Regions from separate parts of the Pseudoalteromonas sp. PSi26 genome, predicted to be linked through region 3. Evidence: predicted binding sites of a transcription regulator. Region 3 holds the regulator's gene; each other region holds the start of a gene.
The links. The regulator sigma-54, encoded in region 3, starts transcription at its own class of promoters, with help from an activator protein. The targets are predictions, from matches to a motif close to GTTGGCACGNNNNTNGNNT.

Region 1 (4,564 bases), on a different contig from region 3:
GCCTAAACTGTTCCCGACACTTTATCGAACCCTGTCGAGAGTTCTCACCCTCCCAGTTTTTAACGGAGTTAAAATTCAGGCACAAAAAAACCACAATTAAGTGGTTTATATCTAGTATATGGTGGAGAGGGAGGGATTCGAACCCTCGATAGAGCTACAAACTCTATACTCCCTTAGCAGGGGAGCTCCTTCGGCCACTCGGACACCTCTCCAACGCATAACCGGTTGTATTGATGATATAAAAAACCACCAACTAAAATATGGTGGAGAGATAGGGATTTGAACCCTAGATAGGCTACAAACCTATGCCGGTTTTCAAGACCGGTGCATTCGACCACTCTGCCATCTCTCCGTGACGCAGAATAATACTTAGGAGATGGGGGTGTGTAAATAGCAAAATGTCTGTTTGCCTAAAAAATAGACGTAAATACGTGTTTTTTTATAAATTAGGGGAAAATAAGGCAATTATTAATAAAATAAAGAGGTTGCAGCAAACTGTGGGAGCTAAAAAAGAGACTTTTTAGTGGTTGGGTGTTTGCTGCACCGAATAAATAACCATGGTTGGGTGATTATTTATATTGCGCTGCGCCGCCAAGTGCTAATTTTTTTCCAAGCGTATTAAGTCTAGCTAGCATTTTTGCTTTTCGGTTGGTTGGTTTAACTGCAATTTGTGTGTTTGCTGTTTGGTTTAATGTATTTATAGGGTTCATCACTTGGCTCCGGTTTAGGTCTGTTGAAAACATGCGCATTTTGCATGCAAAGTGTACAAAAATAAAACGATAAAAATTACCTGTGAGGCATTAGTTATTTTTATCTGAAGTGGTGATTGTTAATCAAATGTTTAATTGTGTTTTTTCTGTTTTTTAATTTTTATTTTACTCGGTTATTTATTAGTTTGTTGTTTTAAATGTGTTTTTACTATTTTTGTTTTTTATTTATGCATATTCGATTGTTTTAAATGGGTAATTATTCAGATTATTTTATTTTGGTTTTTAATTGTTATTTTTGTGGTTTTTTTATAGCAGCTAGTAGTTATGCTTAGTGCAATAAAAATCGCCTGCTATGAGGCAGGCGCTTTAGTGTTAGTTACGTTTAAAGGTGTCTAACTGGGGATGGAGCCTCTCAGCTTTTTGCTAAGGGCATAAATTTTGAAGCAAATTGCTTGTTGAATATTTTAGTCTTGCTTAGCCACTAAAAATTGGATGATTAAATCTTTAGTGTTATCAAAAATAGGGGGGCATATGAGTTAAATTTATGTCCATAAAACGCTGCTTTTATCTTTATTATTTATAACGATAAATAACGAACGCAGTCTATGTTTGTATAAAGCCAAAAAGTTGTTTACTTAGGCAAGTAATAACTAGACCAATGACCCTTATTCTTAGCCGAACAACATGAACGAGAAAAAAAGAGACAGAACAGATACAAAAAAGCAGCATTCAATAAAATAAAATGCTGCTGAAGGGATGTTAAATATAGTGAGTTAATTGCGGGTTATTTAACGTGTTTAAAGGTAAATAATTGATAACCTTCTAGCTCAGGAACTAACGTTACTAGCTGCTCTTCTTGTTTTGCAATTTCAGCAAAATTACCGCATAAAGAATTAGCTCGTTGCTCTAAATTGTTCGCGTGTAACTCTACTTTCTCTTCAATTTGTGCGCCCATATTTTCCATGCGTTCTTCGAATGCATCCATATCGCCGCCAGAACCTAATAACTCCGATCCAAGCGCGACCAGTATACTACCCATAGATTGCATGACTGCTGATTCAACGGCTGTTTCTATTTGTTTTTCAAACTGATGCTCAAAGTTTTCACCAAATTGGTTAAAACTTTGCTGGCCCATAACAAAGGTGCCTTCTTTATAAAACGTGTTTTCTACTTCTAAGCGTATATCGTCCATTAATGATGACATATCGTCTAAGCCATTAATGTTAAAAGCATTACCGACTTCTTCCAAAGCAACACCGGCGATTTTTACGCCGTCTAATGCAATATTAGCGACTTCGGGTAGCTGTATACGTAAGCTATCAGAGTATTGAGTAAGAGCTTGGCGTTGTGAGTTATTAAGCGCTACAAACTCACCGTTTACCATTAAATCGCCATTGCTGTTGAATTGCATAGCTTGGTTTTTTGCTGTAAAAATTTCTAGTTCGTTTGGCTTGATGCGAACGTCATTTTTAAACTCTACGTCGCATTGATCGTTGCTAAATGAAATTGTTGAATCATTATCGTTGTTTGCCATAGCAACAGGTGTACAGATTAATGCGCTAACTAATAGTAATTTTTTCATGTGATGACTCTATTTTTTGTTGATAACAAATAACTAATAACAAGTTTGGTGCCACTATTTTTTTATCAATAAAAGCAATGGTTTGTGTTTTTTACTGGGGTTAAAGGTCTGTTTTATTTTTATTATTAGACTATATTTTGGTGAAATTCACCAACGAATATAAATTTATAAAAAATTTTTATCGATACGATAAAAAACTCTCACTTTCCACAATTGCAATTTAGCGCTATTTATTCACATTAATGACATGAAGACTATTTACTATGGCTTTGTGGCTTTACTTTGATGCTAATTTGCACAGCATATTGGTGTTAAATTTTTTAATTCACCAATTACATTAAATAAAGCGTAATTGGTCTCAAACACTTTATGGAGTGGGTTGTGGGTAAGACATTTAGTTACGATGCGCTAGATGATGATTTTGTTGAAGACGAATACGAAATGGTCGGTCGTAATCAACACGATAAAAACAAGCAAAAGGTTAAGAAAAAGTTGGAAGACTACCTTGAGCAAAAACGCTTGCGTAAAAATCTAGGCGAAGATGACTTAAGCGATTACATCGATTAAATCGCACTAGTATAAATACAATACCAATTAATAACGGCGGCTAAGTGCACAAAAAAGTGCGCTTAATCGGCTGTTACATTGGCAATAAAGAGGCTATGTGCCTCTTTATTACTTTTTACTGCGTGCTTTTTGCCTTACTTAATGCTTTTTGTATAGTGAGCTCTATCTTTTCTGGCTTAGTAAAAGGGGCATAGCGCTTAATTGGCGTGCCATCGGCTGCAATTAAAAACTTAGTGAAATTCCATTTTATTTTTCGAGTTAAAAATCCCGGTAATGCTGACTTTAAAAATCGAAATACAGGGTGTGCATTTTTACCATTCACATCAACTTTGTCTGTTATTAAAAAGCTGACTCCGTAATTTATCAAGCACCCTTGCTCTATTTGCGACCTATCTCCAGGCTCTTGTTGGCCAAATTGATTGCACGGAAATCCTATAATCACAAGTCCTTGACTGGCGTACTTTTCATGAAGCGCTTGTAAAGATGCGTACTGGTAGGTAAATCCGCATTTACTTGCAGTATTAACAATGAGTACAACTTTTCCCTCAAAGTCATCAAAGTTAATAGGTTGGCCCTGTAGACTTGTTGCGCTTAATTGATGAAACTTTTGCATGGTGGCTTCTTATTATTGTTGTTAGGCATACTTTAACGCGGTAAAGGTTTTACATAAAGTATAAAGTTTATTCGTGACGCGAGACATGTGACCTAACGGCCTTGGTATAGCCTGAGCTAAATTTTGCGTATTGCTTCTACCTAATTCCACATCCTTGTAGGTGAAAAATAATAAACAATCCTCAGGCCGCTAAAACTTAACTTTAGAGGTTAATAAACCCTAATTTAAAATTAGAAACAAACCCATACCGGCAAGTGTTGTGTAATAAATGTTATGTGTTTTATAGGCTACAATAATGGCTACAATAGCGGCGCTTAAGTAAGGGTTTTGCCAATGCAGGTTTATGCCTTCTTTACCCAAAAATACAATAGGAACCCAAATAGCGGTAAGCACGGCAGGTGCACTAAAGCTTAAAAATTGCTGCATTTTAGGGCCCACTTTAAAAGGTAATGCACGGTGTAAAAATAAATAACGCGTAAAAAACGTAATGCAGGCCATGAGTAAAATAGTGGTCATCATGTTTTATTGTCCTTTTTCGCTGTTAGCCTTGCCGTTGTATAACCTGCACTCATTGCTAATAATGCGGAGCACACTAGCCATAATTCAAACCCTGTGCTTTTTAACCACGTAGCAGTAATACCTGCCACAATAACAGTCACCAAAGAGGCGGTATTTTTAATACCTGGAATAACTAAGGCGATAAAAGTAGCTGCAATTGCAAAGTCGAGTCCTAAATTAGTTAAATCAGGAAGCATAGAACCAGCAACAATGCCTATTAATGTCCATATATTCCATGCGATGTAAAAACTAAAGCCTGCACTAAGCGCATAAACTAAACGCACTTTTGTGCGATAAGCTTTGCGGTGATGAGAAAACGCAAATAATTCATCGGTTAATACAAAGCTAACAGGTAGGCGCCATCGCATTGGTTGATCTATGACTTTATGCCTAACAGCAAGTCCATATAAAAAATGCCGAGAGCTAATTATAAACGTAGTGAATAATATGGTAAGTAAGGGGGTGTTACCCGCCATAAGTTCAATAGCGACAAGTTGAGCTGAACCTGCAAAAACCAGTAACGACATGGCTTGT
Region 2 (4,564 bases), on a different contig from region 3:
CAAGCTCAACCATAGTAAGCTTAGGCAGTTCGGGTTCTTGTGGTTCATCAGCGGGCATTTCTTCGGCAAGCTCTTTTTTATAAAGCTCACTAAGGGGCGTACCATAAGCTGTTGAGCGGTTACCAAAACTTTTTTCGCTAGGTGCTACATCTGGGATAGCCCAGTTTTTTAATAATTCATCGGCTTCTTCAGCACGAAGTGGACGCCCTTTGAGTTTACTCATGGCTTACAAGAACTCCTCACCACCACCACCGCCTAACTGAATTTCACCCGAATCAGATAAACGTCGTGCTGTTGATAAAATCTCTTTTTGTGCTGCTTCTACTTCACTTATACGCACAGGCGCCATAGCTTCTAAATCATCAGCCAGCATATCAGCAGCACGCTTAGACATATTACCCAGTATTTTGTCTTTCAGACCGTCGTCTGCACCTTTGATTGCTTTCATTAGCACATCCTGTTGTACTTCTCGTAATATAGCTTGAATACCACGGTCATCCACATCCATTAAGTTTTCAAATACAAACATTAGATCTTGAATTTGCTGAGACATCTCTTCGTCATGTTCACGAATAGAATCCATCAACTGACCTTCAACATTTGTATCTAGGTAGTTCATAATGTCTGCCGCGGCTTTTAAGCCACCCATTTTCGCAGCTTGTGCACCTGCTTGTCCGGCAAATTGTTTTTCCATAATCTCGTTAAGTTCTTGCAGGGCCGCTGGTTGCACTTCTTCAAGGTTAGCGATTCGCATGGTTAAATCAAGACGTACTTTCTCTGGGAACTGCGCAATAATTTCTGCGGACTGCTCAGGCTCTAAGTAAGACAACACAATCGTTTGTATTTGTGGGTGTTCATTACGAATAATATTCGCCACCTGCTTAGAATCCATCCATTTGAGAGAATCAAGACCTTTAGCCCCAGATCCCATAACAATTTGATCAATAAGGCTGGCCGCTTTATCTTCACCCAATGCAGCGGTAAGCGCCTTTTTAATAAAGTCTTCTGACTGAAACCCTATAGTACTGAAGCTTTGAATTTGCTCAATAAATAAGTTGTGAACCGCACTTATTTTAGCCTGTGACAGGTCGTCTAACGCAGCCATTGCCATCCCAACTTTTTGAACTTGTTTAGGCTCTAAGTGTTTTAGTATTTGCGCTGCATCCTCTTCTGATAGGCTCAACAGTAATATTGCGGCTTTATCTACGCCATCGAGCTTATCAACATCAAACGCTGGCGGTAATTGTTTTTGTTCTTGATCAGTCATCTTCTGTTAACCACGCTTTCACTACTTGTGATGAGAGTTCTGGTTCATTGGCTACAAGGGCACGAATTGCTTTTAGTAAGTCTTCGTCGCCATGTAGGTCTGGTAACTGAAGTGTACCATCGCTTGAGAAACCAATCGAAGCAGAATCAAAGTCTTTGTTTAGCATATCTAACGTGCTATCGCCAATATCTACACCTGCACTTAAGGCATCTTCGTCATACTCTTCAAGTGTATCGTCTGGGTAAATTAAGCGTTTAAGCATCGGTTTAACTACCGCCATTATCAGTACAATAATAACGAGGGCACCCAGTACCAAGCGGATTATTTTCATAAACCAGTCTTGTTCCCAAAGCGGCACACTAATATCAAAATCAGTTGCTTCGCGAACAAACGGAACCGTTACCACTTCAAGTGCATCACCACGCTGCATATCAAAACCAACGCCACCTTGTAATAAACGACGAATATTTGACAGTTCTTCCACTGAGCGCGGTGTCATTGTGGTTTCACCGTTTTCACCTACTTTTGGAATGTAGTCAACGGCCACCGACACGCTTATTCTACGTATCACACCTGTTTGCTGGCGCTTATGTGAGATAGTTGTATCTAACTCATAGTTACGCGTCGCTTCTTTATGCGTTCTTGATGGTGAAGTTGCACTACCTGCTCCACCTTGTCCTGCAACTTCAGGGATATTAGAGTTTACTGGAGGCTGATTCGTCAGTGCACCAGGTATACCTACTGCTAAACCACCTATATTATTTTCTTCGAATGTGGTTTCGCTTCTTACTGCTGGTAAATCTGGATTGTAGCGTTTTTGCGTCTCCTCAACAGCACTAAAGTCCATACTTAAATCAACTTGTGCAGTGTAATTTGCAAGCCCTACAACAGGTATTAAAATACTGTCTATTTTTTCAAGATATTCTTGTTCACGCTTGCGCTCTATGTCGTATTCTTTACGTGAACGTGCAGCAAGCGATGTTTGCGAGCCTGAATTTAATAAACGACCATTTTGATCCGTTACTGTTACACGAGCCGGCTCTAAACCTTGTACAGCTGATGCAACCATATCAACCACTGAGTCGACCTCTTCGCTATCTAACGAACGCCCACGCTTAAGAGTAAGCACAACAGTAGCTGAAGGCTTTTTTTCTCTGCGAGCAAATACATTTTCTTTTGGAATGGCAAGTAACACACGTGCACGCGTAATATTATTAAGCTCTTCAATTGTGCGCGCTAACTGTTGCTCACGACCATGCTTTAAGCGTTCACGCTCTAAACGCTGACTTACACCAAACCCCATGTCTTGCATGATGATATCTGACCCCGATGTAGGGCCTTGCTCTAGCCCTTCGCGAGTCATTAAAAGTTTAATATTTTGGTACTCAGTTTCAGGGACGAGCACTACATTTCCATCTACTTGATATTCAATTTTTTGTGCATCTAAAAAGTCGAGCGTTTCAATAAGCTCTTCTGTCTGCATTTTACCAAGCGGGCGCATATCTGGCTGACGTGCCCAAATAATAATAAATATAGCTATCGCTAAACAAATGCCTAAAGCAATAACTAAAGTTACTTGGCGCAATAAATCAACGCCATTTAGCGAACTTAAGTAGCCTGATTTCTGTTCTTGTTGATCGTCGCCATCACTATGGTCCATTTCACCAGTAGCAAGAGCCAGATCGGTTGATTGATTAGATTGCGCCACAATAATTCTCCACTACCTAGTTAAACAGGCATGTTCATGATTTCTTTGTAAGCTTCAACAAGTTTGTTACGAACCTGCACTGTTGCTTCAAATGCAACTGACGATTTTTGAGAAGCAATCATCGCTTCAGCCAAAGAAACGCTTCTGTCGCCTGTTTCTACTGCCACTACTTTTTGTTTAGCGTCTTGCTGTAAACCGTGCACAGTATTAATTGCATCCGATAGCATATCGCCAAATTGAGCGGTTGATGAGGCTTGTGCTTTTACTGGCAGTCGTTCAACTTGATTACTACGACCAGCCTCTAAAGCCATTGATTGCATTTCTTGAAGTACAGCGCTATTTTGAATTTTCATAATTTGTCTCTGACAATGCAGTTAACTCTTAATATAGATAAAGCACAAACCATGCCAAATAATAAACACTTAAATTTCAATAGCTTAAAGTTTAATTTTGTGAGTCAGAGTTTTGACAGCCCTAAATTCAATAGCTAAATTCAATAGCTAAATTTAGGGCTAAATGTGAGGCTATGCAGGAAGTGAAATACCTAAGTCGCGCATTTGCGCTAGTTTATAACGTAGAGTACGAGGGCTTATACCTAACGTTTCAGCGACATCTTTTCGCTTACCTTGGCACCTTGCTAACGTTTCTAAAATAATGCGATGCTCTTTATCTTTTAGTTCATCCTTATAGCTTCCCGTATCAACAGCTAATAAGTCTTGTTTTGGCGGCTCTACCAATGATGACTTTTCATCATAATAAGCAGAGCTAGTAGGGCCATGCTCAGTACTTTTATCAGTAGTGTTCGCGTGAGACTGATTAGCACTTTGTGTGCTAATCGATGTAGGCGTCATTACAAAATCTGTTGCGGCTATGTTTTCAATGAAAATAGCATGCTCATTAATAGTATTACCAGTCCTAAGTATAAGCGCACGTTGTATAACGTTATCAAGCTCACGCACATTACCTGGCCAAGAGTGAGCAAGTAATTTTTTCTCTGCGCCACTATCGAGGTAAGCCATAGGCTCTTTGCTTTTGCTTAAATGACGTTCAATTAAATGTTTAGCCAATACAATAATATCCCCTGGGCGCTGATTGAGCGGTCGCCACATTAACGGAAACACGTTAAGTCTGTAATATAAATCTTCTCTAAATTGATTCTCGCTTACCGCTTCTTTTAGGTCACGGTTACTTGTTGCAAGTATGCGTACATCTAACTGAATTGTTTTTCTTCCACCTAAGCGCTCCACTTCGCGCTCTTGCAAAACGCGTAATAACTTAGCTTGTAGTCCGAGATCCATTTCAGTTATTTCATCAAGCAATATAGTTCCGCCTTGCGCTTGCTCAAACTTACCCGGGCATGCTTGAATTGCACCTGTAAACGCGCCTTTCTCATACCCAAATAAAGTTGCTTCTAGCATGTTTTCAGGAATTGCTGCACAGTTAATTGCAACAAACGGCTCATCGCATCGATTCGATTTATCATGTATATAGCGAGCTAACACTTCTTTACCAGAACCGCTAGGACCAAGCACCATAACACTTGCATCGGAACGTGCTACTCTATTTGCCAATTCTAATAACTGAATACT
Region 3 (4,564 bases):
GTTAATCGGTGTTTCACTTACTAACACCAATGCTAAAGGTTCTTGTGCGCCGCTCATTCGACCATGTGGAATAGCTATGCCTCTTCCTATTCCTGTGCTACCTAGCTTTTCGCGAGTTAACAAGGCGCCTAAAATATCCTGTTGAGACAAATACGGTAATTTATCGTGAGCAAGCTCGCTAATAAACTCTAAAATTCTTTTTTTACTATTAAAAAGGACCGCAGCTTTGCTGCAGTCCTGGCATATAAGTGAACTTAGTTTCATCATATTAGTGTCGAGCAAGCTTCTCTTTGTGTTTAATGACTTGACGGTCAAGCTTGTCAATCAGTGAATCAATCGCTGCATACATATCTTGATGTTCAGTGGATGCGAATAGTTCAGCACCACTTACATGAATAGTTGCTTCTGCTTTTTGATTTAATTTTTCTATATCAAGAATGACATGAACATTATTAATATGATCAGAGTGCCTTTCTAGCTTCGCAAATTTGGTATTTATATAGTCTCTTAATGAATCAGTTAGTTCTACATGACGACCAGTTAAATTTAGTTGCATAAGCATTACCCTCTTTGTTTAGCGTCTTAAATCAGGCTCTTTCGCTGATTTGACGGTGGAATAGCAAGAGATTCGCGATATTTTGCGATTGTACGTCTTGCTACTTTAATTCCTTGCTCAGCCAATATATCCGCAATTTTGCTATCACTCAATGGTTTTGCTGAGTTTTCTGCTGCGATTAATTTTTTAATAAGTGCACGTATCGCTGTAGATGAACATTCCCCACCATTTTCGGTGCTTACGTGGCTTGAGAAAAAGTATTTAAGCTCAAATATTCCACGCGGTGTGTGCATATACTTTTGAGTAGTTACACGCGAAATTGTTGATTCGTGCATTTCTACCATTTCGGCAACATCATTTAAAACCATAGGTTTCATGGCTTCTGGGCCGTGTTCAAAAAAGCCTTGTTGTTGCTTTACAATACAGTTTGTCACTTTTAAAAGCGTGTCGTTTCTGCTTTCTAAACTTTTTATAAACCATTTAGCTTCTTGTAAATGTGAGCGAATAAATTGGCTATCACCGCTCGATTTAACTGTACGCGACATTGCAGCATACTGACTGTTTACACGAATTTTTGGCATGCTGTCTGGGTTTAGTTCAACTACCCAGCGGCCTTTAATTTTCTTAACCGACACATCAGGTATTACATACTCAGACTCTTCTCGCACTATTGTGTCTGCAGGCTTTGGATTAAGCGTATGAATAAGTGTCATTACTTCTTTAAGCTCATCTTCTTTGAGCTTCGTTTTTTTCATTAATGTACGGTAGTCGCGAGCAGCTAACAAATCTATGTGCTCGGTTAAAATCATTTTTGTTTCATCAATAAAAGGGGTGCCTTTATCAAACTGATTTAACTGAATACATAAACATTCTTGTAAGCTTCGTGCTGCAATACCCACTGGGTCAAATAGCTGAATGCGCTTTAAAACCGCCTCTATTTCATCAAGTTCAACCTCAACGTCATCGTCGTTATCTTGATTAAAGCTCTCTAAAATCTCTTCGCAACTGAGTGTCAGTATGCCTGAATCATCCACCGCTTCAACTATTGCAATAGCAATGGCTTCATCTGTAGGGCTAAATGGCGTTAATTGTAATTGCCACATTAAGTACTCGTGAAGCGTTTCAGTTGATGCGCCCTGATATATAGACTCATCTTCAGGCATTGGGCCTGAAGAGGATGCAGGGGCTGCACTCATGTACTCATCCCAGCTAACGTCCATTGCCATGTCGTCACTTACGGTATCTTTAGCAAGGGCTTCACCACTGTCTTGTTCGAACTCGCTGGGGGCTTCATCGGCAGATGCGCTTACTGTAACTTCATCGTTATCCGCTTTTTGCTCATTTTTGCCCGCAAGGTCATCGGCATAGTCTTGCTCCTCAACCTCAAGTAATGGGTTGCTGTCGAGCGCTTCTTGTATTTCTTGCTGAAGATCCAATGTGCTTAATTGCAGCAAGCGAATAGCCTGTTGCAACTGAGGTGTCATTGTAAGTTGCTGGCCCATGCGCAGCTGTAGTGATTGCCTCATGTATCTCTAACAATCCTTTTAAGTTGTTATAATTAATACTAGCAGATGCTTATAAATAAGGCGTAAATGTTACAGCCTAAATTGCTCGCCTAAATATACATCGCGTACAGTTTTATCATTTAATACGTGTTCAGGGGTACCAGAAGCAATCAGTTCCCCATGAGAAACAATGTAGGCTTTTTCACAAACATCAAGGGTTTCTCTCACATTGTGGTCTGTTATTAATACGCCAATACCACGGTTTTTTAGGTGTTCAATAATTTTTTTAATATCTAATACTGAGATAGGGTCAACACCGGCAAATGGTTCGTCTAACAAAATAAACTTTGGATCTGCAGCTAAAGCACGTGCAATCTCCACTCTACGACGTTCTCCGCCCGATAATGCCATACCTTTGCTGTCGCGAATGTGTTGAATGCTAAATTCATCTAATAGATTATTCAGTGTATCTTCTCTGGCTTGCTTAGTGAGCCCCTTTCGAGTTTCTAAAATAGCCATTAAGTTTTGATACACCGTTAGCTTTCTAAATATAGACGACTCTTGTGGTAAGTAGCCAATGCCTAATCTAGCACGACTATGCATAGGTAAAAGCGTAATATCATTCTCGTCGATAGATATTTTGCCTTTGTCGCTAGGGACTAAGCCTACAATCATGTAAAAGGTTGTTGTTTTACCTGCGCCGTTTGGCCCAAGCAAGCCTACAATACTGCCAGCTTTAACTTCTAAGCCCACATTTTTTACAACTTCACGGCCTTTGTAGCTTTTGGCTAGTAGCTCTGCTTTTAATGTACTCATGGTTGGCCTTTGTCATTTTTTTTAGGCTCCACAGGCACTAAGATAGTGTGTACACGGTCTGTTGAACTTTCATCTTTTTCGGCGCTAATAAGCTGCTGTTCTATATCATAGGTAATGCTTTTAGCATTCATTTTTTGCCCAGCTTGAGATATCTCTGCATCTCCAATTAATGTTAAAAAACGCGTTGAAACATCGTACCTAACTTCATTAGCGCTGGCGCTCATTATTGTGCCGTCGGCTTGTTTTTCTTCAAAATATGCAGGTGTACCTGTGGCAATTAACAGTTGCTTGTTGTCGCCTAGCTCATCGCGCTTGTGAACCTCAAGGCGGTCTGCGGTAATTTTTCTGTCGCCATGAATAATTTCAACATTTTTTTCGAAGATACCTACGTTTTCTTTTAGTTGACCCTCTTGTTTATCCGCACTAATCGAAATCTGATTTGCAGAAAGTGGCGCTGTTGGTTCAGCGGCATTAGTACCTAATGCAAGTAAAAATGTTGGAATAATAAAGAGTGTTGATAGTTTATTGGTCATAATAAATAGTTCGCGTATGGTTAATTAATTTTATCACTTCGGTTTTTAAATCGGCTTCTAAGCCTTTACCGGTGATTTTTAAATTGGGCCCAGTAATAATGACAGGCTGCTCTGATTGCATCGTTAGTAATTTTATATCTACCTGAATGTTATCAGCATTAATTTTATCTATCATTGCGTTATCAGTTAAATTACTAGCAACAACGTTACCTTCTAATATTAATTGTCTGCCTTCGTATAATGTTGCTTCATTAGCGTTAATACGCCATGTTTGTTTGTTGTTGTATAGCGTAAAAATAGGTTCATCAAAAAAGGTAAACCCTAATTCTTGATATAGCTCCATTCGCGCTGCCGTTACTTTATGGCTGATTTTCCCATTTTCGTCATACGCTGTTTGTTTTAGCTCTATGGCTGTGTAATCGGGCTTTGCAATTATGTCTGCTTCGGTTTGTTGTGGTAAATTTACTTGTGTGAAATAAGGGTACCAAAGCCAAACCATACAGCTGATGAATAAAACGCTTAATATTATGCGCGCAGCATTCATGAACTAGTCCCTTTTGTGGTCAAAGGTTTGTTATTTTCAAGCATTAGTAGGTCGGTAAGTTCTCTCACGGCACCAAAGCCACCCAGCATTTGTGTTGTATAATGTGCTAAACGTTTTATAAGCGGATGGGCGTCATTCACAGCAACGGCAAACCCTACTAACTCCATCACTGGCATGTCTGGGCCATCATCACCAATGTAGGCAATTTGCTCATCATTTAAATTGAGCTTTGTTTTTAGTTCTTCGTAAGCGAGTAACTTATTTTCTTGGCCTTGATATATGTGTTGTACTGTTAGGCTTGTCATACGTTGTTGTACTATTTTTGAGTGGCGTCCAGTAATTACCGCAACTTCAAAGCCGCTATTAATAAGCGCTTTAATGCCAAAACCATCTTTTGTATTAAATGCTTTGAGCTCTTCACCTTGGTTACCCAAATAAATGCGACCATCAGAAAACACACCATCAATATCACAAATAAGTAGCTTTACTTTTTTTGCACGTGCTTTTGCGTCTTCACTCAATGGTTGATAGAGCTCTTCAAATTGCATTTATAATACTCCTGCTTTTAGTAAGTCTTGCATATTTAATGCACCGATAGGGTGGTTTTGTT

Region 1: a site for sigma-54 is predicted at 2,330-2,348, ahead of ACFI34_RS16690 (YggN family protein). Genes of this name have one in related genera too.
Region 2: a site for sigma-54 is predicted at 3,369-3,387, ahead of fliE (flagellar hook-basal body complex protein FliE). Genes of this name have one in related genera too.

Annotation. Positions count from the first base shown of each region.
Region 1 is NZ_JBHNYT010000018.1:50,781-55,344, reverse strand. Features, by position in the region: tRNA gene ACFI34_RS16705 (tRNA-Ser) at 120-212, opposite strand; tRNA gene ACFI34_RS16700 (tRNA-Ser) at 262-352, opposite strand; gene ACFI34_RS16695 (hypothetical protein) at 570-710, opposite strand; gene ACFI34_RS16690 (YggN family protein) at 1,495-2,292, opposite strand; gene ACFI34_RS16685 (PA3496 family putative envelope integrity protein) at 2,674-2,859, shown strand; gene ACFI34_RS16680 (glutathione peroxidase) at 2,975-3,472, opposite strand; gene ACFI34_RS16675 (AzlD domain-containing protein) at 3,692-3,991, opposite strand; gene ACFI34_RS16670 (AzlC family ABC transporter permease) at 3,988-4,564, opposite strand, start outside.
Region 2 is NZ_JBHNYT010000002.1:287,413-291,976, reverse strand. Features, by position in the region: gene fliH (flagellar assembly protein FliH) at 1-223, opposite strand, end outside; gene fliG (flagellar motor switch protein FliG) at 227-1,267, opposite strand; gene fliF (flagellar basal-body MS-ring/collar protein FliF) at 1,260-2,975, opposite strand; gene fliE (flagellar hook-basal body complex protein FliE) at 2,996-3,328, opposite strand; gene ACFI34_RS03365 (sigma-54-dependent transcriptional regulator) at 3,500-4,564, opposite strand, start outside.
Region 3 is NZ_JBHNYT010000016.1:75,115-79,678, forward strand. Features, by position in the region: gene ptsN (PTS IIA-like nitrogen regulatory protein PtsN) at 1-264, opposite strand, end outside; gene hpf (ribosome hibernation promoting factor) at 269-556, opposite strand; gene ACFI34_RS15935 (RNA polymerase factor sigma-54) at 583-2,082, opposite strand; gene lptB (LPS export ABC transporter ATP-binding protein) at 2,152-2,877, opposite strand; gene lptA (lipopolysaccharide transport periplasmic protein LptA) at 2,874-3,410, opposite strand; gene lptC (LPS export ABC transporter periplasmic protein LptC) at 3,400-3,954, opposite strand; gene kdsC (3-deoxy-manno-octulosonate-8-phosphatase KdsC) at 3,951-4,502, opposite strand; gene ACFI34_RS15960 (KpsF/GutQ family sugar-phosphate isomerase) at 4,503-4,564, opposite strand, start outside.